4 regions of the Chryseobacterium sp. CCNWLW53 genome follow, and region 1 is predicted to be linked to each of the others. Evidence: riboswitches for the same ligand, from Rfam matches in the RefSeq annotation. Region 1 holds a riboswitch; each other region holds the start of a gene.
What was found. Region 1 has a riboswitch for S-adenosylmethionine ahead of V6R96_RS01315 (TonB-dependent receptor). Riboswitches for the same ligand answer to the same signal wherever they lie in the genome.
Positions count from the first base shown of each region.

Region 1 (5,440 bases):
TCAAAATTCCTTGAAATACCCACAGTTATGCAGAGGTTTTTTTCAGACTGTCCCGTTTTTGTCAAAAGTTTGGGAGCCTGGGGCGGAGATTTTGTAATGAGTGCCAAATTTCACGGCTATGAGGACTATTTTTGGGGAAAAGGTTTCAATACTGTTTTCGAATGGTGTGATATAATTGATTTATAATCAATAATTTACAATCCTGTTTTTTTATTTGTCATTCTGACTTATATCATTATATTTAAACCACCTTTAACAAATAATTAATATTAATTTTGTTGAGCCCAATAAAGAAATAGAAAATATAAGTAAAATGAAACACGCTAAAATCATCCAGGATTTAGAAAAATTAGGGATTAAAGGGAATTATGAAGTCGTCTATAACCCGTCTTACGAAGAGTTATATCAGGCTGAGGTAGCTCCTGAAAATCAAGGCTTTGAGAAAGCTGAACTTACGGAATCTGGTGCAGTATCAGTAAAAACCGGAATTTTCACAGGTCGTTCACCTAAAGACAGATACATAGTTCAGGATGATGTTACAAGAGACACAATTTTCTGGGATGGGAAAGTAAACCTTCCTACTACAGCAGAAAATTTTGATGCTTGTAAAGGATTAGTGCTGAACCAGCTTTCTGAAGCTAAAAAAATCTATGTCGTTGATGCTTTTTGTGGTACCAATACAGATACCAGATTAAAAGTAAGATTTATTGTAGAAGTAGCGTGGCAGGCGCATTTCGTTACTAATATGTTTATCCGCCCGTCTCACTACGAGCTTGAAAACTTTGGAGAGCCGGATTTCACAGTAATCAATGGTTCCAAAACCACCAACCCGAACTGGGAAGCTCAGGGACTGAATTCTGAGAACTTCATTATGTTCAACCTTACTGAAAAACTACAGATCATCGGAGGTACTTGGTACGGAGGTGAAATGAAGAAAGGGATGTTTGCCATGATGAATTATTACCTTCCATTGAAAGGAATGGCTTCCATGCACTGTTCTGCCAACGTAGGTGAAGAAGGTGATGTAGCGCTTTTCTTCGGTCTTTCCGGGACTGGAAAAACAACTTTATCCGCGGATCCTAAGAGATTCCTGATTGGTGATGATGAGCACGGTTGGGATAATAATGGTGTATTCAACTATGAAGGAGGATGTTATGCTAAAGTTATTGACCTTTCAGAAGAAAAAGAACCGGATATTTTCAGAGCGATCAAAAGAGATGCACTTCTTGAAAACGTAGTGGTAAACAACGGAATTGCTGACTATAAAGACGGATCTATCACAGAAAATACAAGAGTATCTTACCCGATTTATCATATCAACAAAATTGTTCTTCCTTCTAAGGCAGGACATGCTAAAAAGATCGTTTATCTTTCTGCCGATGCATTTGGAGTATTGCCTCCGGTTTCTATTTTAGATGAAAACCAGGCACAATACCACTTCCTTTGCGGGTACACTTCCAAACTGGCGGGTACAGAAAGAGGAATTACTGAACCGGAACCATCTTTCTCTCCTGCGTTCGGAGAAGCTTTCCTTACCCTTCACCCAACCATGTATTCTAAAACATTGATCGGAAAAATGAAGGAGCACGGAGCTAAAGCTTACCTGGTAAATACGGGATGGAACGGAACTGGAAAGAGAATTTCTCTTAAAGATACCAGAGCAATCATTGATGCAATCATTGACGGTTCTATTGAAAATGCTCCTAAAGCTCAGGTTCCGATTATGAACCTTGAAATTCCTACACAGCTTCCAAATGTTTCTGAAGGCATCCTGGATCCTAGAGAAACATACAGCAGTGCTGCAGAATGGGAAGAAAAAGCAAGAGATCTTGCGACAAGATATATCAAAAACTTTGAACAGTATTGCGATACTGAAGAAGGGAAGAAGTTAATTGTTTCAGGACCACAGCTTCAGCAGCAGACTACTTAATACAGCAAAAGCCTCATCACCCGATGAGGCTTTTTATTTTAATGATATCAGAAATGTCATGCTGAGCGGAGCCAAAACATCTTATCCAAAAACATTGCAATTCTGTTTATTATTTCAAGCTTAAAATCGCTAGTCTGTACCCATCCATTCCAAAGCCGGACAATACCGCATCCGTATTAGCTGCCGTAACAGATTTCTGACGGAATTCCTCTCTTTTGTAAATATTACTGATATGAACCTCTATTTTCAGTTTTCTGATGTTTTTCAGGCAATCCGAGATAGCATACGAATAATGAGTATAGGCTCCGGGATTAATTACCAAAGCATCAAAGTCATCTTCCTGTAACCTGTTGATAATCTCTCCTTCAATGTTGGACTGATAATAACTTAATTCATGAGATGGAAATTCAGTTTTTAATTTTTCCAAATAATCCTCCATAGAAATATTTCCATAGATTTCAGGTTCTCTTGTTCCCAGTAAATTAAGGTTCGGGCCGTTTATAATTAAAACTTTCATGTTATAAATTTAAATAGTTTAGTTTGATTATAGAACTTTTTTTTGTACTAATTATCCATTTTGATTCTTTGTATTATATGTAATGATATTTGTCATGTTTAAATATTTCGTAATTCTATAACTCTTTGAAATTCTAAGTTTTGAATAAAATTTAAGTTAATTTTTGGAAATATTTCATAATAAAATTTAAAGTCTACTTGTTTTGTAGACTAATTGTTTTTAGATTTGCAAACATATTTCGATCGGCTTATAAAGAAAGATGGAGGGAACTGACCCTGTGAAATCTTAACAACCTGCCCTGGGCAAGGTGTTACATTCAGCCTATAAAGGAAAAATAAGCACTTGGTTTATCGTATTGAGCGATGCCCTTTGCTGTCTTTTCTGCAAAGGGCAAGTTTTCAATATATGATAAATAAAATTGATTATGATTAGTAAAAATTTAATTAATTCTAAAGTTTGGATTCCACCTGTTGCTGTATTTTTCTTAGGAATAATGGGCGTACAGGCTCAGACCCAAACTAAAAAAGATACGGTTAACGAAAAGGAAATCGATGAAGTGGTTGTCATTGCTTATGGTAAGGCTAAAAGAACAAGTTATACCGGTTCAGTAGCTACCATATCCAGTGATAAAATCAATAACAGACCGGTTACCAATATTACAAAAGCGCTGGAGGGGCAGGTTCCGGGAATTCAGGCAGTAAGTGCCTCCGGACAGCCGGGTTCTACTGCTTCTGTGAGAATAAGAGGGGTTGGCTCCATAAGTGCTTCAAGTGATCCGTTGTATGTGGTAGACGGAATTCCTTTTGACGGAAACATCAATTCCATCAGCCCCAATGATATTGAATCCATCAGTGTTTTGAAAGATGCAACGGCAAGTTCATTATATGGTTCAAGAGGAGCTAACGGGATTATTATCATCACAACAAAATCTGGTAAGAAAGGAGAATCAAGAATCAATTTTAATATCAGTCAGGGATTTTCCAGCAGAGCGGTAAAGGATTATAAGCAGGTAAGCACGGATCAATATTTTCAGCTGTATTGGGAAGCATTGAGAAACGGGTATAAATCGGGACAGATCACTTCTCAGCAGGCAGCACAGATGGCGAGTGATAACCTGACAACTGCTTTGGGAATCAATCCTTACGGAGCTGGTTTTCCCAACCCTGTAGGGACAGACGGAAAGCTTGTTCCCGGAGCAAAAGCATTGTGGAATGATGACTGGAGAGATATTCTTCAAAGAACAGCTTCCAGAAGCCAGGTGGATTTTGATATCAGTGGAGGCAGCGAGAAAAGCAATTATTTCTTTTCATTAGGATATCTTGATGACAAAGGAATTGCTATAGAATCTGGATTTCAAAAATTTTCCACCAGGTTAAAAATTAATTCGGAAGTAAAAAAATGGCTGAATGCAGGTGCTAATTTAAGCTATACCAACAGTATTCAGAATGCGCCGCCGTCTTCAGATTCGAGAACAGACAATATCATTAATGCGGCAAGGGTAATTCCGTCTTTCTATCCGTATTATGAAAGAAATGCAGATGGAAGCTATGTGCTGGATGCTGGAGGAAATAGAATTTATGATTTCGGGAAATACCGGCCTACAAGTGCATTGCAGAATCAAAATGCAGCGGCAACACTGCCTCTGGATAAGAACGAGAATAAAGAAGACAATTTCTCAGGAAAAGGTTTTTTAGATTTTACTTTCCTTCCGGAGCTGAAATTTAAAACTAGCTTTTCTGTTGATTTGGTGAACTATAACGGTCATTACTATTCAAATCCTCTTATCGGAGAAGGCAGTGAGATCGGTGGTTCTGTAACGAAATCAAACAGTAGAACATTATCTTATACAACCAGTAATATTCTGACTTTCGATAAAAAATTCGGGAAGCATCACCTTAATGTTTTAGGAGGACAGGAATTCTATAAATATGATTACCAGACGATATCCGGTTCCAGAAGCCAGTTTTCGCTTCCTTACTATTATGAGCCTGATGCAGCAGCTCTGTTGGGAAGCTTTAGTGGTAACAGCGACAAATTCTCTTTGTTGAGTTTCCTCGGAAGAGCGGAATATGATTTTAACAATACTTACTTTTTATCAGTATCCGGAAGGGCAGACGGTTCTTCAAGATTCTTTGCAGATAACCGATGGGGAAAATTCTGGTCAGTAGGAGCTTCATGGAAAGTTTCAAATGAAGATTTTATCAAGAACCTAAATGTCTTCAACCAATTGACACTGCGAGCAAGTTATGGCGGACAGGGGAATGATAAATTAAGAAGACCTAACGGATCCTCTCTTTACTATGCTTATCAGGAATTGTATAAATTTTATAATAATCTTGGCGAGCCGGGAACTGTTCTGGAAAAAGTACAGACCAATGATGTGAAATGGGAAACCAATCTTAATTTAAACGTAGGTCTTGAATTTGCCGTTCTTAATAACAGGGTGAAAGGGAATATAGAATATTTTAAACGTAAGAGCCAGGATCTTTTGTTTAATATGCCGGTTGCCCCATCTCTGGGAATCAGTGATTTCCCTTTTAATGTAGGAACAATACAGAACACAGGCTTTGAATTTTCACTTTTCACAACACCGGTTAAAAATGATAATTTCCAATGGAATGTGGATGTTAATCTAAGTACCCTGACCAATAAAATAACGAAGCTTCCTAAAGGATCTGTCATTACGGGAACCAAACGTCTTGAAGTAGGTGGTTCTATTTATGATTTCTTTATTCCTGAATGGATGGGAGTAGATCCATCCAACGGAAAACCTCTCTGGAGATACATTTACCAGGATTCGAATGGAAATACAGTGGACGGAACCACTTCCGAATATGCAAAAGCAACCAAAACAGTACAGGGATCGGCGTTGCCTAAAGTAATGGGAGGGGTTACCACGAGTATTGCTTATAAAAACTTTGATCTTTCAGGATTGCTGACGTTCAGCATTGGAGGGAAAATCCTTGATACGGATTATACATCATTAATGTCTA
Region 1 covers NZ_JBAOJR010000001.1:269,009-274,448, reverse strand. Annotated here, with positions in the region: gene V6R96_RS01330 (GYDIA family GHMP kinase) at 1-186, shown strand, start outside; gene pckA (phosphoenolpyruvate carboxykinase (ATP)) at 314-1,930, shown strand; gene V6R96_RS01320 (type II 3-dehydroquinate dehydratase) at 2,040-2,447, opposite strand; SAM riboswitch class I at 2,692-2,788, shown strand; gene V6R96_RS01315 (TonB-dependent receptor) at 2,872-5,440, shown strand, end outside.

Region 2 (5,440 bases), 710 kb from region 1:
CTTGCCGTTTTTCATAATGATCTGTGCTACCTGATCTTTTGCAGAACTTACACTGTACCCAATGAAGGCATAATCAAACGCCGAAACTTTCAATTCATAATTATCAAAAATCGTAGGCTGAAGATCCGGGTTACCGGTAACTTCCGTATTCGGGCTGGCAAAGATGACGTTATTCGGGTTCAGGGCAGAAATGCTTGGCAGCGTGATTTTTTTATTGTAATTCGCTGCAACATACACCTGGTTCATCAGGCTATACTGTACGCTTGCATTCGGAAAAAGCTTGAATTTATTGAAAGGTGTTAAATCTCTTTCCAGAACAGCATTATCCTTTATGGTTCTTGTAATCCCGGAAATATCATAATTTTCCGCTCTTGCTCCTAAAGTAAAGTCAAACTTTTTCAGTTTTGCCTGAAATTCAAGGTAGGTAGAAGCCGTCTGTCTTTGGTACTCCAGGTTGGTCAAACCTTTACTTTCCGTATCATAATCCTGTCTCTCATATAAACCTCCCAAACTCACTTTTCCACCGTCCAGAAGCTTGATCGGCTGTGAATAATCTACCTTGAAGTTAGCAACCCTCATATCCGATTTATTATCAAGTACATTTTCGCCGCCTACATTAAGGAAAGGCTGCCAAATATCCGTATAAAAGCCTCTCTGGAAGAAATTGTCCTGAGAGAATTTAGATGTAGCCTTAGTATATCCAAACTGGAAGTCCAGCTTTTGAGACTTTTCGCTGAAACGCTTCTGATACGTTACAACAGCTTCCTGCCTCAGGTTGTTGGTATGAGCGACATCGGATGCTTCATAATCAGCTTCCCGGTACTTGACAGGATTAAGGCTGACAGGGATGTCGGCAAGGCCTGTACTGGCTGTATAATTGTCATTATTGTTGTGATAAATATCGTAGTTCAGCAATAATCTGTCCTGTCCAAGATCAAAAGTCAACCCTGATTTTGCAAAATATCCGCGTCCTATTCTGTCCGTATTGTTGTGAAGAAGAACATCCTGATCGCCATTCAGCATATTTTCGCGATAGTTTTGACCAACATTCAGCTGCCATCCGAAATATTTATTTCTGGCATTTAAGTTTAATGAATTGGTGGTTCTGCTTCTGAATTTATCGTAATTGGTAAACGAATAATTTCCAGAATACGTTGCTGTTAAATACTTATTGGCATTCTTATTTGTAATGATATTCATGATGGCACCTCCTGAAGTAGCCGGATATTCCGCTCCCGGCTGCGTGATCACTTCAATTCTGTCTACCGAGTTGGCAGGCATCCCTTCAAGAAAAGAATTCAGTTCGTTTGAAGTAATATTTAAAGGTCTTCCGTTCAGGCAAACATCCAGGATTTTTCCCTGGTACATCATTCCGGCAATATCTGTGGAAACCAGTCCCGGAAGTTTCTTTATACCTTCCAGAACATTCCCGTTATTAAGCTGTGGCTGTTCAGAAAAGTCAAAAATAGTACGGTCTGCTTTCTGTTCAACGGCTTTTTTAGTTTTGGTAATGACTACGCCTTCAATCTGTTTCTCCTTGTCTGGGGTGTTGTTGTTTTTTTCCCTGTGAATAAGCAAAAAAAGACGCCAGCAAAGACAGCGTGAATATAGTTTTTCTCATAATGTTTTTTTACTACTATCCAGTTAGACGTAAAAAAAGCTCATTTGTTACGGCGAAATTTGCGAAAAGTTAAATTTTTGGGCAATTATTTTTTTTATTCCGAAATAATTATATCTTTGCCAGGTAATTATCAAGAATCTCATAGATGGGATAGCAACCTGCAAAAACAAGCAAGGTGCTGAAATAGATAAGCCGGCATGCCCGGAAAAAATGTTTATTCTCTATTTTCTTCCCATCTTGACATTTTTGTTTTAAAAATAAAATCAATGTTTAAAGACAAGGGAAACCACAAGACCAATTTAAATTTTCGTTTCTCAGATCATGAAGTATCACTTCGTTATTCTGACTTGCTTTCATGCCATACTCACATGCGCATGTGTTGTTGTTTCTAGACTTCTTTAAAAAATAATTCAATCATTCAGGCTTTTGATCGCAACCTTAAAATAAAGGTTGCAGGAATTCTGTTGCCTGAAATCAACCAACAATCAGTAATTAAAAATAGAAAAACACATGTACAACTTCAACAAAAAAACAATCATAGCATCAGCAACTTTTATTTCTGCATTTTATTTCGGGCAGACGGATTCCATATCTTCTAAAAAGATCGATGATGTAGTGATCCTAGGATCCAGAGGGGCTGGAAGATCACTTACAGAAACTCCGGTTCCGGTAGATATCATCAATATTTCCAAGATTCTGAGACAAAGTCCCGTGAATAATATAAGCCAGGCGCTTAACTATGTAGTGCCTTCATTTTCTTCCACATCGCATACGGTGAACGACGGAACGGATTTTGTGGATCCTGCTCTGCTAAGAGGACTTGGCCCGGACCAGGTGCTGGTATTGCTTAACGGAAAAAGAAGATACCAGTCCTCGCTGATCAACGTTACCCTTACCCCTGGAAGAGGTTCGGTAGGAACGGATCTTAACGCAATTCCGGCTTTTGCTTTAGAGAAAATAGAGGTCCTGAGAGACGGGGCTTCAGCCCAATATGGTTCTGATGCCATTGCAGGAGTAGTGAATTTAGGTTTAAAGAAAAGACTTGGACTTTCAGGACAGGTATTTTTAGGAGGATATGCTTCACCTGTTGCCAATAATTTTTCAGGAGGAATAGATGGGCAGACCATTTCTGCTGATCTTAACTATGGAGCAAAGATCGGGGAGAAGGGATTTATTAATGTAACAGGTTCCGTGCAATACCGTGATCCATATTCAAGAGCGGGAGAACGTCAGGGACCCATCTTTAATGCTTATAATGCCATTAATTACAGAGCATTGCAGAACGGAGTGAATATCGATGGATTATATAAAAACATTACCAATACTTCCAACACTCAGCAGATCATCAATACAGTCAAGCAATATGCATCACAGGTTGATTATTTTTCGCAGGATTTTAAAAATCAGATATCAGGAGCTAACAGTATTACGGCATTGCAGGGGTTACTGGGAAAAGATTTTACTGATCAGGAACTTGCATACAGAGGTCTGGAAAGAAAAGATTTCAGCCTTAGGGCAGGACAGTCCAAGCTGCAGTCTGCACAGCTTTTTTTCAACTCTGAAATTCCGGTTAATGAAGACTGGAAAGTGTATTCCTTTGGAGGATACAGCTACCGTTTGGGAAATGCAGGTGGATTTTACCGTCTTCCGAATACAGAAAGAAACATCAATGCTGTTACCCCGAATGGATACTTGCCGCAAATTGAAGCCAATGTGAATGATTATTCTCTAGCCGGAGGAATCAAAGGAAAATGGAACGGCTGGAATGTGGATCTGAGCAATACTTTTGGTAAAAATGCTTTTAATTTTGGAGTGGTGAACACGTTTAATGCTTCTTTAGGAGAAAATTCTCCAAGAACCTTTGAAGCAGGAGGCTCAGAATTCTTACAAAATACGCTGAATCTTGATTTCTCAAAAAAATATGATGTGTTTCATGGCCTGAATGTGGCTTTTGGAGGGGAATACCGTTATGAAAACTATAAAGTAAATGCGGGTAATGAAAACTCCTATGTTTCTTATGATATTTTTGGACGTGTAGTGACTGCTGCTACCCCTGACAATGAAAAAGTAACTGACTTTTTTGGAGCTACAAGACCAGCCGGATCACAGGTTTTCCCCGGATTCAGCCCGGATAACGCCGTTTCCGGAAGCCGAAACAGTGTTGCCGCTTATGCTGATGTGGAAATTGAACCTACGGATTGGTGGCTGGTAGAAGGAGCTGTGCGATTTGAAAATTATTCTGACTTTGGTTCTACCTTTAATTATAAGCTGGCAACGAATGTAAGGCTGGCTAAAAACTTTAACTGGAGAGGTGCAGTTTCTACAGGTTTTAGAGCACCATCTCTGGCACAGATCTATTACAGTTCAACCTCTACATTGATCCAGAAAGGAGAAACTACCCAGGTAGGGACTTTTAGAAATAATTCCGAAGCAGCTCAGGCTTTGGGAATTCCCAAACTGAAACAGGAGACGTCACAGTCGTACAGCACAGGAATTACATGGAAGATTCCGGCTTTAAGTCTGGTATTTACGGCAGACGCCTATCTTATAAAAATTAAAGATAGAGTAGTGCTTACCGATTTGTTCTACCGTCCGGAAGGAAGTTTTGCGCCGGGTTCAGACCAAGCCGTGCTACAGGGAGCGTTCGATCTTGCAAGAGCCAGTGCTGCGAATTTCTTTGCTAATGCAGTAGATTCCCAGACAAAAGGGCTGGATATTACAGTTTCTCAGAATACAAGAATTTCGGAAGGGATATCTCTGGAAAATAACCTGGGACTTAATTTTAATCAGACCAGAAGAGTTGGTGATATCCATGCTTCGCCTAAACTGGTAAGTCAGATCAATAATTATTTCTCTGAGCCGAACAGAGTTTATTTTGAAGAAGCTGTTCCACGTATAAAAGCTACGCTTGCCAATACCCTGAAACTTTCAGCACTTACGGTTTCCCTCAGAAATTCCTATTTTGGAAAAGTGACAGATGCTGATGTGCTGGATGCCAACTTTGACGGAGTTACTGAAAGCAGAGAACACTTTGTTCTGAATGAACGTTTTGTGACCGATCTTTCCGTAGGCTATGACTTCAATAAAAACATTTCGGCAACAATAGGCAGCAATAATATATTTAACATCCTTCCTTCGAAAAGCCCTGATATAAGCTCATTAACAGCGGATAATCAGTTTGTGTATTCCAGGCAGGTTTCTCAGTATGGTATAGGAGGCCGTTTCCTGTTTGCCAGAGTAGAATTTAAATTTTAAAATACATAAAAAGCAAAGCAAAAAACAGAGAAGGAATCTCTGTTTTTTGTTAAATGAGGGCAGAATTTATTATTCTGCTCTTTCTTTTTCTTTAAAATTGACCGTTCTGCTGTTAGATTTGACCTTTTGGTTCCCAAAATTATAAGTAATGCTTACGGTTAGCTTTCTTGCATCCCAGTAATTATCAAAAGATTGTGTATTGTTTGTAAAATAAACACTTCCTCTGTAGCCGCCCTGCCTGAAAATGTCATTCACAGAAAGATTCATCTGCAATGCTTTCTCCATAAGGCTGACTTTGATTCCTGCATTTAATCCGGCACTGCTTTTTGATGTTGAATTGCCACTTTTTGAAGGAAGGGATTGCCAGTAATTCAGGAAAAAGTAGAGGGTTTTTGTTTTATTTAATTTAAAAGTATTGTTAGCAGAATAATAAATTGACTGCCCATTTTTAGGACTTGCATTAAAGTTGGTAATTTGAGTTTCGCTATAGCTGAAGGAGGTCGAAATATTGCTTTCCCAGATCTTGAAAAAAGTGTCTGTATAAGTAAGATTAAGCCCATAATT
Region 2 covers NZ_JBAOJR010000001.1:977,850-983,289, forward strand. Annotated here, with positions in the region: partial or broken gene V6R96_RS04600 (outer membrane beta-barrel protein) at 1-1,621, opposite strand, end outside; SAM-I-IV-variant riboswitch at 1,744-1,842, shown strand; gene V6R96_RS04605 (TonB-dependent receptor domain-containing protein) at 2,132-4,876, shown strand; gene V6R96_RS04610 (outer membrane beta-barrel family protein) at 4,946-5,440, opposite strand, start outside.
Region 2: another riboswitch for S-adenosylmethionine. It lies ahead of V6R96_RS04605 (TonB-dependent receptor domain-containing protein); the one in region 1 lies ahead of V6R96_RS01315 (TonB-dependent receptor).

Region 3 (5,440 bases), 630 kb from region 1:
ATCCATTTAATGAAACGGATGCTATTACTTTAACCGTTCCGGGAGATCAGATTGATGAAGCAGCCTGGGGTGTTTCAAATAATGCCATTTATATCTGGTCCTGGTCCTTGGACACTAACTATCAGAACAGCCAGGACTGTCCTACAAACGGCAGCTGGAATAATTCTAATGAGCTGAATAAGCTCACTTACAATTCAGGGACAGACACATATTCTCTAACCTTTACTCCTACTGCTTTTTATGGAAGAACGGGAATCGGAAGGTTCGGGTTTTTATTAAAAGATAAAACCGGAGCTCACCAAACCTCTCCCGATATATTTGTCAATGTAGGGATCTTAAATTTGAACTTAACCAATCCGGCTGCGAATAGTCTGACTACAGTTCCGGCAGGAAATTCAGTCAATATTACGGCGTCCACCAATGTTGCCTCAACATTTCAGCTAAAAGCAAACGGAGCAGTAGTAAATTCTACTTCAACTCCTTCACAGTCGTATAGTTATAACTATACGGTGACTCAGGATGCCAATATGGAACTGATTGCAACAGCCAATTCAAATACTAAGAATGCTACATTCATATTGCAGGTCCCAAGAAATGTCATTTCTGAAGCAATTCCGGCTTGGATCAGACAGGGAATCAATTATAATCCTACAGACAATACAAAAGTAGGTCTTGCTCTTTATGCACCTTATAAAAACTTTGTTCATGTCATCGGAAGTTTTAATAACTGGACTGTGAATGACACTTATTTAATGAAGCGGGATACTGCAAATCCTGATCTTTACTGGATTGAACTGACCGGATTGACTCCACAACAGTTATATACTTTCCAGTACAGAACGAATGATCTGAGAAAAATAGCGGATCCTTATTCACCGCAGATCTTGTCTTCTTATGATGATCAGTGGATTTCGGCATCTACTTATCCAAATCTGCCTGCATTTCCGGTAGGTCAGGATTTTGAAGTTTCAATGTTTAAAACAGGCCAGGCACCTTACAATTGGCAGGTTATGAACTTTCAGAGGCCCAGTAAAGAAAATCTGGTTGTGTATGAACTGTTGCTAAGAGATTTTACTCAGGAAAAAAATTGGCAGTCACTAATCAACAAGATAACATATTTAAAGAACCTAAATATCAATGCTATTGAGCTTCTTCCTATTATGGAGTTTGATGGTAATCTTTCATGGGGATATAATCCGTCTTTTCATTATGCTTTAGATAAGGCCTATGGCACTCCGGAAAAATTCAAAGAATTTGTAGACATCTGCCATCAAAATGGGATTGCAATAATTCTGGATGTTGCTTTTAACCATGCAACGGGGCGGTCCCCATTGGTAAGACTCTGGAATATTGATCCGGATGGTGATGGCTATGGTGATGTTGCAGCCAATAATCCTTACTTCAATCAGGTGCCAAAGCATTCTTATAATGTTTTCCATGATTTCAACCATTCAAGTGCAGCAACTAAATATTATGTCGAAAGGACTTTACAGCAATGGCTGACTGAATATAAAATTGATGGATTCCGTTGGGACCTGACAAAAGGGTTTACCCAAAACTGTTCTGCAAATGATGAAGCCTGTACTAATGCATATCAGCAAGACAGGGTAGATGTTCTTAAATATTATGCTGATAAACAGTGGGGTATTGATCCGAATTCCTATATGATCTTCGAACATTTGGGAACCGATGCAGAAGAGCAACAGTGGGCCAACTATAGAATTGCCGAAGGAAAAGGGATAATGCTTTGGAATAAGCAGACTGAGCCTTACAACCAAAATACAATGGGCTATAAGGAAAACAGTAACTATGACAGAATGAACCACAGTCTTCATGGGTTTACCAATATGCATGCTGTAGGATATGGGGAAAGTCACGATGAAGAAAGATTAATGTTTAAAAACCTTGCGTATGGTGCGGTTAATGGAAATTACAACGTTACCAATCTGAACACTGCTCTTGAAAGAATGAAAACTTTCGGAGCAACATTCTTTACCATTCCTGGTCCGAAAATGATCTGGCAGTTTGGAGAGTTGGGATATGAATTCAGTATCAACCGATGCGCAGATGGTACCATCAATGATGGATGCAGAATTGATGAAAAGCCTGTTGCCTTTACTTTAGGATATGATACCAACGCCAACAGAAAAGCAGTGTATGATACTTGGGCTAAAATTATCAATATCAGAAATACCTATCCGGTTTTCAAATCCAAAACATATACTGTAGAGTCTAACAATCTTACCAACGATCCTGAAGGCCTGATCACCAGAATTTATGTATATGACAATTCAATAGCGGGAATGAAGAATGTGGTAGTTTTGGCGAATTATACCACTGCCGCTCAAAATGTTGTTCCTTACTTCCCTTATACAGGGCAGTGGCAGAACCTGATGGATAACTCTGTTTCTAATATTGCTTCTACAACAGCTCCTATTACCTTACAACCGGGAGAGTTCAGAATTTTTGGAAATTACGCAGGGGCACTGTCAGCATCTGATGTAAATGCTGCGAATAAACTCTCGCTTCAGATTGCAGATAATCCTGTGAAAAACGGTGTGGCAAAATTAATATATCACAAAGCCAAAAACGGAGAGATTGTTATTTTTGACATGAGCGGTAAAAAATTGGATTCCATTAAATTAAATACCGAAAACGGAACTTATGAATTGAAAGCGAATTACCCGCCGGGGACCTATTTGGTTCATCTACGGTCTGAAACAGGCACTGCCATTCAGAAGATGATTATTAAATAACAAAAGAGGGACGATAAACATCGTCCCTCTTTTTTATAAAACACTACAGAATATATAAATCTAATTTTTGCCAATTAAAAATATTAGTCTACTTTTGCAGTAGATTTATCAAGAAAGGTGGAGGGATTTGGCCCTATGAAACCTTAGCAACCTGCACGACTCTAAAAAGTGTAAAGGTGCTAATTCCAACCCAGTTTGGGGAAGATGAGAAAAGTCAATATTCTGACAACAATTCCATTTCTTGAAGTCTTTTATAGCTGCGGATGAGGTCCGTGGGGAATATTTATGATTAATTTATAAGGACAAAGATGAAAAAGTTAAGCCTGTCTGTTATACTCCTGGGAGCTGTTTTGGTGAACGCACAGGAACAGGAAAAAGGAAATCAGATCGAAGATATAATTATCGTAGGAAACCGCAATACGAAAAGGACAAAACTGGAAACACCGGTTCCCGTAGATGTTATCAATATAGAAAAGCTGCAGAAATCTGCACCACAGACTACGGTTCAGGATCTGCTGAATTATGTGATTCCATCATTTAATTCTGTAAGGCAGTCAGCATCTGACGGGACAGAACATATTGATCCTGTAAGCCTAAGAGGAATGGGGCCGGATCAGGTTTTGGTACTCATCAATGGGAAAAGAAGACACACCACTTCACTGGTCAATTATCAGAATACCGTTGGAAATGGCTCTGTAGGAACAGATCTCAGTACAATTCCGGTAATCGCTATTGACAGGATAGAAGTGTTAAGAGACGGGGCAGCTGCACAATATGGTTCTGATGCCATTGCAGGAGTAGTTAATATTATTCTTAAGAAAGATATAGGAGCATCAGCTTCAGCATCCTATGGAATTAGCGGAAGAAATGATGGTGAAACCTATCAGGCCGGAATCAATTACGGATCTTCTCTTGGGAAAAAGGAAAGTTATATAAACCTTTCATTGCAATTGAGCCACAGAGGAAAGACCACAAGAACTCAAAATCATGATCTGGACATTTTCGGAGATAATTTTGCCTATGAATTTGCTAATGATCCTATCGCGGCCAGAGCTGCTGATGATCAGATTATTAGAGAACGAGGCCTCACCAGGGATGACTTTAATTTTCAAATCGGGGATGCACAAATCAGGCAGGCCCAGTTGTTTTTTAATTCTGAATACCCTTTAAGTGAAAGCTTTAAGCTGTATTCCTTTGGAGGTTTCAGCATTAAAGAAGGAAAAGGCTTCGGTTTCAGAAGGCTTCCCGGAGAAAAAGATAATGTAGTTTCTTCTATCTATCCAAACGGATTTCAGGCCTCTTTGAACTCGCAGGTTTACGACTTTTCTTATGCTGTAGGGGCAAAATATAATGTTAACAACTGGTTGCTTGATGTAAGTAATACTTTCGGAAGCAATACTTTCAATTATAATGTAGACAATACCAATAATGCATCTTTAGGGGCGAAATCTCCAACGAGCTTTTATGCAGGAGCGCACAGCTTTCTTCAGAATACGGTGAATCTTGATGTTTCTAAAAATCTGAATCAGTTTAATATAGCATTTGGGGGAGAATTCCGTTTTGAGCAGTACGAGATCAAACCGGGAGATGAAGCTTCCTACACCCGGTATGATATCAATGGAAATCCTGCGGTTCCCGGATCTACCGTGGAGGGGAATGGCGGCTCACAATCATTTATCGGTTTTTCTCCGGACAATGCTTTAAAGAAATCCAGGAATTCAACAGCCGTATATGCTGATGTTTCTTATGATATCGCTAAAAAATTGAACATAGATCTGGCAGGAAGATTTGAAAATTATTCGGATTTTGGAAATACGCTGAATGGAAAACTGGCCGTGAGATATGAATTTGTAAAAGATTATGCAATACGGGCATCAGTAGGAACTGGCTTCAGGGCTCCATCGCTTCAGCAGCAGTATTTTAATAATTCCTATGCCGACATCTCCACTTCAGGATCGGGAATTGTCACCAAAGGGATTTTCAGGAATGACAGTGATGCAGCCAGAGCGCTTGGATTTGATCAATTAAAACAAGAAACATCAGTCAATGCCAGTGCAGGCCTTACCCTGAAACCTGCCAACAGGCTGTTTGTAACAGTTGACGGATATTGGATCAGAGTAAAAGACCGAATAGTGATCACCAGTAATATCGAAGATCCGAGACTGGCCCAGTACGACGTAGAAAGCGGAAGATTCTTTGCTAATGCAGTAGACACAGAAACAAAGGGAGTAGATGTTGTTATCACTTATGATTGGAAACTGGGTGGAGGAAATTTAAATATCAATCTGGCAGGAAATTATACAGAAACCAAGATCACAGATTTCCATTTTCCTGAAAACCTTGTGCCTTCACAGGATGAATATTTCGGACCGGACCAGATCAATATCATCGAAACACTTTCTCCTAAGACAAAAGCTTCCTTAGGATTGAATTATGCAATTGGAAAATTCAATTTTATGGTGAGAAATACGTATTTTGGCCAGGTCATAAGAGATGGCTACCCATTTGGAAAAGTTCAGAAGTTCTCTCCTAAAGTGGTTACAGATGTGAGTGTAGGCTATGATATAACGAAAAATATTAATCTTACCATAGGAGCCAATAATGCCTTTGATGTGTTTCCGGACCTTCAGATCTATGAAAATTCATACTATGGAGTGTTTAAATATGCGCCGGTCCAGATGGGA
Region 3 covers NZ_JBAOJR010000001.1:897,407-902,846, forward strand. Annotated here, with positions in the region: gene V6R96_RS04235 (alpha-amylase family glycosyl hydrolase) at 1-2,756, shown strand, start outside; SAM riboswitch class I at 2,859-2,967, shown strand; gene V6R96_RS04240 (TonB-dependent receptor) at 3,065-5,440, shown strand, end outside.
Region 3: another riboswitch for S-adenosylmethionine. It lies ahead of V6R96_RS04240 (TonB-dependent receptor); the one in region 1 lies ahead of V6R96_RS01315 (TonB-dependent receptor).

Region 4 (5,440 bases), 140 kb from region 1:
TAATAAAAATGAAAACGCTGTAAACTTTCCACGATCAGGAAATTGATTGGAAACCAGATAGGTCCTCTCCAGTTACTGTTGCCACCGAACATCCGGCTATCACTTTCTGCAGGCGTATAATACACTACATTTTCCGTTCCGTGAACTGAGAATACAAACGGATTTTCCTCATATACTTTTGACATGGCACGGATCCCATAGGAGCTCAGAAATTCGTTCTCATCAAGCATCCTTCTCAAAACCTTTGTCAGTCTGTTCTTACGCAAAATGCTCATCAGGTGCTTTCTGCCTTGTCCTTCCTCGTCCCAGTGGGAAACCAGCTTCGTAAGTTCAGGTTTGTTTTTTAATACCCAGTCCATTCTTGCCTGAAAATTAGGCATTTTTTCCAGTAATTTATGATCTACAATTTCTACGGCAAACATCGGGATTAATCCTACGATGCTTCTCAATTTTAAAGAAACACTATCCCCGTTACCAAGCTGCAGCACGTCATAGAAAAAGCCGTCCTCTTCATTCCATAAACCTTCCTTGCCTTCACCCAGATTTTCCATAGCTTCTGCGATATACAGATAATGTTCAAAAAACTTGATGGCCATATCTTCGTATACCTGATAGTACTGAGCAAGCTCCATAGCAATCCGCATCATATTAAGAGCGTACATAGCCATCCAGCTTGTTCCGTCAGCCTGTTCAAGATGTTGCCCATCCTTCAGCTCCATATTACGGTCAAAAGCACCAATGTTATCCAGACCAAGGAATCCGCCGCCAAAAATATTGTTACCGCTTTTATCCTTTCGATTCACCCACCATGTAAAATTCAGAAGGAGTTTCTGGAAAACCTTTTCAAGGAATAAAAGATCAGGTTTGCCATTTTGCTTTTCATCAATCTTAAAAACACGGAAGCATGACCATGCATGTACCGGTGGATTTACGTCGCTCAGGTTCCATTCATAAGCAGGCAGCTGCCCATTCGGATGCATATACCATTCCTTTGTTAAAAGCAGAAGCTGCCCTTTGGCAAACTCTCCGTCGATGATAGAAAAAGGAACGCAGTGAAACGCCAGATCCCACGTTGCATACCAAGGGTATTCCCATTTATCAGGCATGGAAATGATATCCTTATTGTGAAGATGGTTCCATTCCGTATTTCTAACATATTCATTGAAGTTTCTGGGAGCTTCGTAGTTCGGATCGCCCTTCAGCCACTTTCCTACATTATAATGATAGAACTGTTTGTTCCAAAGAAGCCCTGCAAACGCCTGCCGTTGAACATTCCTTTCATCCTCATTCGTCGTTTCGCTCTGAATCTCATTGTAGAACTCATCCGTCTCGGCAATTCTGGTATTGAAGATCTCATCAAATTGATCAAAAGGTTCATCTGTTTCATCGGGACATAGCCTGAAATCAAAAATTTTGGACTGTCCCGCTCCAATCATTTCATCAATAATAAAAGATGCTTTGGTACCCCTTTTTTCAGGATTTACCGTATTACTTCCATAAATGATATGATCATTTATTCCATCTTTAAAATAGGTGTTTCCCGGATAAGGAGCTCCATATAATTTTGGGGTATTGGTTTCATTTTCACAGAAAGTACTTTTAGCCGCAAGATTTCTTGAATAGAGTTTTTTGATCGAAATGCTGTCGTGATTAATATCAATACATCCGTCATAGGAAGCATTCATTTGGCCCTTATATGTATTGTAACCCCATTTCCAGTTATTTCGGAACCAGGCGGTTGGAGCTATAACGATGGGAGCATCCTGCCGGCTTCTGTTGTGAACTGTTACTCTTGCAAGAATATCATTGTGGTCTCCCTTACAATATTCAATGAAAATATCGAAATATTCATCGTTATTAAAAATTCCCGTATCAAATATCTCATATTCAGGTTCCTTTTTGCTTCTCCTACCATTTTCTGCAACAAGATCATCGTAAGGAAATGCATTGATCGGATATTTATACACCATTTTCATATAGCTGTGGGTAGGTGTATTATCTAAGTAATAAAAGAGTTCTTTGATATCCTCTCCGTGATTACCCTGAGGATTGCTTAAACCAAAAAAGCGCTCTTTTACAATTTTATCTTTTTTGTTCCAAAAGGAAAAGGCAAAACAGAAAATCTGCTTTACATCGGAGATTCCAGCGATCCCTTCCTCGCCCCATCGGTAGGCATAACTTTCTGCATTATTATGGTTGGCGTAATGCCAGGCATTTCCGTTCGGGCTGTAGTCTTCGCGTACATTTCCCCATTGCCGGTTGCTGACGTATGGACCCCAGTTTTTCCATTTAGAATCTTGTAATCTTTCTTTTTCAACAGTCATATTTCATCACTTTTCAAGTACGAAGTTAGTTTTTTTGAAAAATAATTCCAATTCCTTCCGCCTGAAGAATTATTAACATAGCCTTGAAACACTTATTATTACACGGTTTTTTAATATTAAATATTTTTTCTTTTAAAATTTAAAAGAAAAGACTTATCTTTGCCGAGCGTTCATTCAAATATTGAAAATGTTATCAAGAAAGGTTGAGGGATTAGACCCTATGAAACCTTAGCAACCCTTTGTGCAAGCAGAGAAGGTGCTACGTTCTACCAATTTATTTTGGACAGATAACTTACTGAAGTTCTTTTCAGCCATTCCTGTGGCATTTTCAATTGTATTAAAATAATAGAATTGAAAACAGAACTAAACTATATTAATCTTTCGTATCGTACCTATTCCCAGAAGGAATACCATATCCCGTTGACTTATCAGATCTTCGGGAAAGACTTGTTTACAGCACCTGTTATATTGGTAAATCATGCTTTAACCGGAAATTCAAATGTTTCCGGTGAAAAAGGATGGTGGAAAAAGCTGATCGGTGAAAATCAGGTTATTGATACGACTCAATATACCGTTCTGTGTTTCAATATTCCCGGAAACGGATATGATCATTTTTTAATTGACGAATACGAAGACTTCACGCCTTCAGATATTGCAGAAATATTCCTGAAAGGGCTTGAAGCTTTACATATCAAAAATCTGTATGCCATTATCGGAGGTTCACTCGGAGGAGGGATTGCGTGGGAAATGCTTGCCAAGCAACCACAGTTGGCGGAGATCTTCATTCCTATTGCCTGCGATTTTAAAACGCACGACTGGCTTCATGCGCAGTGTCTGGTTCAGAAATTTTTACTGAACGGAAATGATGAGCCCCTGCAGAAAGCAAGAATTCATGCTATGCTGTGTTACAGAACACCTCAGTCCTTAAATGACAGATTTCAAAATAGATACGATCAAAAAAATCAGCGGTTAGAGTCCGAAGATTGGCTGGTTTATCACGGAAATTCATTAAACGAAAGATTTAGTTTAAAATCCTATAAACTGATGAATCACTTGCTGATGAATATGAACACTGAAGAAGAGCAGTTAACAAAAATCAGTGCCCGAATGCACTTAATTGCAGTAGATACAGATTTATTTTTTCCCGCTTCAGAAATTCGAATGTGCTTTGATCAGCTGAAAGAGAAAAAGAAAGAGGTTTTCTATCATGAAATACAGTCAATTCACGGGCATGATGCCTTCCTAATGGAATACGAACAATTAAATACTATCATAAAAAATATTTTGTAGAATGAGAAATGCTAACGAAATAAAGTTTTTAAAGAACAGATCAATCATCAAATTTGAAGGAGAAGATTTCCTGGGTGAAATCGGGATCGACGGAAGAATTTTTAAAGCGCTTACTTTGGCGCGCATCAGTGTAGGAGTGATCTCCCAACAGGCTATTGAAAACGGAATATCTATTCTGGTAAATGAGGCCGATGCAGAAAAAGCAGTGACTTGCCTGATCGATGAGTTTGAAGCAGAAAGGAAATCAGGAAAGGTTTCACAGATTTACAGCATCAATAATGTTTCCGTACTTGGGTTTGTGGCGGAAGATTTCAATAAAGTACTTGCAGAATTAGCCAGAAATAATGTCTTTCCACTTCTTCTCAACCAGGTTGCGGCCGAAAAGAGAGTGAATATTGTCGTTACCTCTTCCCAGGATGAGAAAACGAAGAATATCATTGAATCCGAAATTTTCAAAAAGCCTAAGACCGTTCACTTGGCAATCATTGGTCACGGAAATGTAGGCAAGACTTTAATAGAGCAGGTTTTACAATCTTCTGAAGAAATCAAAAGACGTAAAAAAATAGATCTTAAAGTGGTTGCAGTAGCCAATTCAAGAAAAATTGCATTCAATAAAAAAGGTTTTAATACAAATTGGAATGATGAGGTTTTAACAGCAGAACATCCGTCAAATGTTGAGGAATTAATCAACTTCTCAAAAGAAAACCAGCTGGAAAACCTGATCGTGGTAGATAATACGGCAAGCAAAGATTTTGTGAAAAATTACCATGCACTGGCTGAAAACGGTTTTGATCTGGTTTCATCCAACAAAATTTTCAATACTCTTCCAATAGAAGAATACCGTAAACTAAGATATACGTTGAGCAAAAATAACAGACGTTATCTCTATGAAACCAATGTAGGAGCAGGCCTTCCATTGATTGATACCATAAAACTATTACACCTTTCAGGAGAAAATATTACCAGAATAAAAGGAGTATTCTCCGGATCATTGAGCTATATTTTTAATAATTTCTCTGTGAGAAACGATAAATTCTCAACCATTATTGGAGAGGCGATGGAAAAAGGATATACAGAACCCGATCCGCGTGAAGACCTTTCCGGAAATGATGTCGCAAGGAAACTTCTGATTCTGGCCAGGGAATTAGATCTGATCAATGAATTCCAGGATATCAATATTCAAAATTTAATTCCTGAAAACCTTTTGTCCGTAGATAAAAACGAATTTATCTCAAGACTGGATGAGCTGGATGAAGAATATCGGAAAATTAAAGAGGGCCAGGAGCCAGGACATGTGCTTCGTTATGTGGGCGATCTTCATGGCGATCTTCAGAAAGACAAAGGTCAGCTTGATGTGAAATTGGTTTCTGTACCGGGTACCTCTGCATTAGGTCAGCTGAAAGGTTCAGATTCTATTTTTGAGATCTATACAGAAAGCTATGGCGAAAACCCAATCGTGATCATGGGAGCCGGAGCCGGGGCCCAAGTAACAGCAAGAGGAGTTTTCGGAGATATTTTAAGAGTAAGTGAAACGAAATAATAATTTAATATAACAATTTAACAATGTACTAATTTACCAATGATCTCATTGTTACATTGTTAAACTGATACATTGCTACATTTTAAAACTATATGGAAAATTTTGAAACATCAGCGATAAGAACCCAGACTGAAAGAACCCAGTTTGATGAACATACAACACCATTATATCTTACATCCAGTTTTATATTTCAGGATGCAGAAGATATGAGAGCAAGCTTCGCTGAAGAAAAACCTAAAAACCTGTACAGCCGTTTTTCAAACCCTAATGTGACAGAGTTCACTGA
Region 4 covers NZ_JBAOJR010000001.1:127,790-133,229, reverse strand. Annotated here, with positions in the region: gene V6R96_RS00600 (MGH1-like glycoside hydrolase domain-containing protein) at 1-2,324, opposite strand, end outside; SAM riboswitch class I at 2,512-2,618, shown strand; gene V6R96_RS00595 (alpha/beta fold hydrolase) at 2,676-3,614, shown strand; gene V6R96_RS00590 (ACT domain-containing protein) at 3,616-5,154, shown strand; gene V6R96_RS00585 (O-succinylhomoserine sulfhydrylase) at 5,247-5,440, shown strand, end outside.
Region 4: another riboswitch for S-adenosylmethionine. It lies ahead of V6R96_RS00595 (alpha/beta fold hydrolase); the one in region 1 lies ahead of V6R96_RS01315 (TonB-dependent receptor).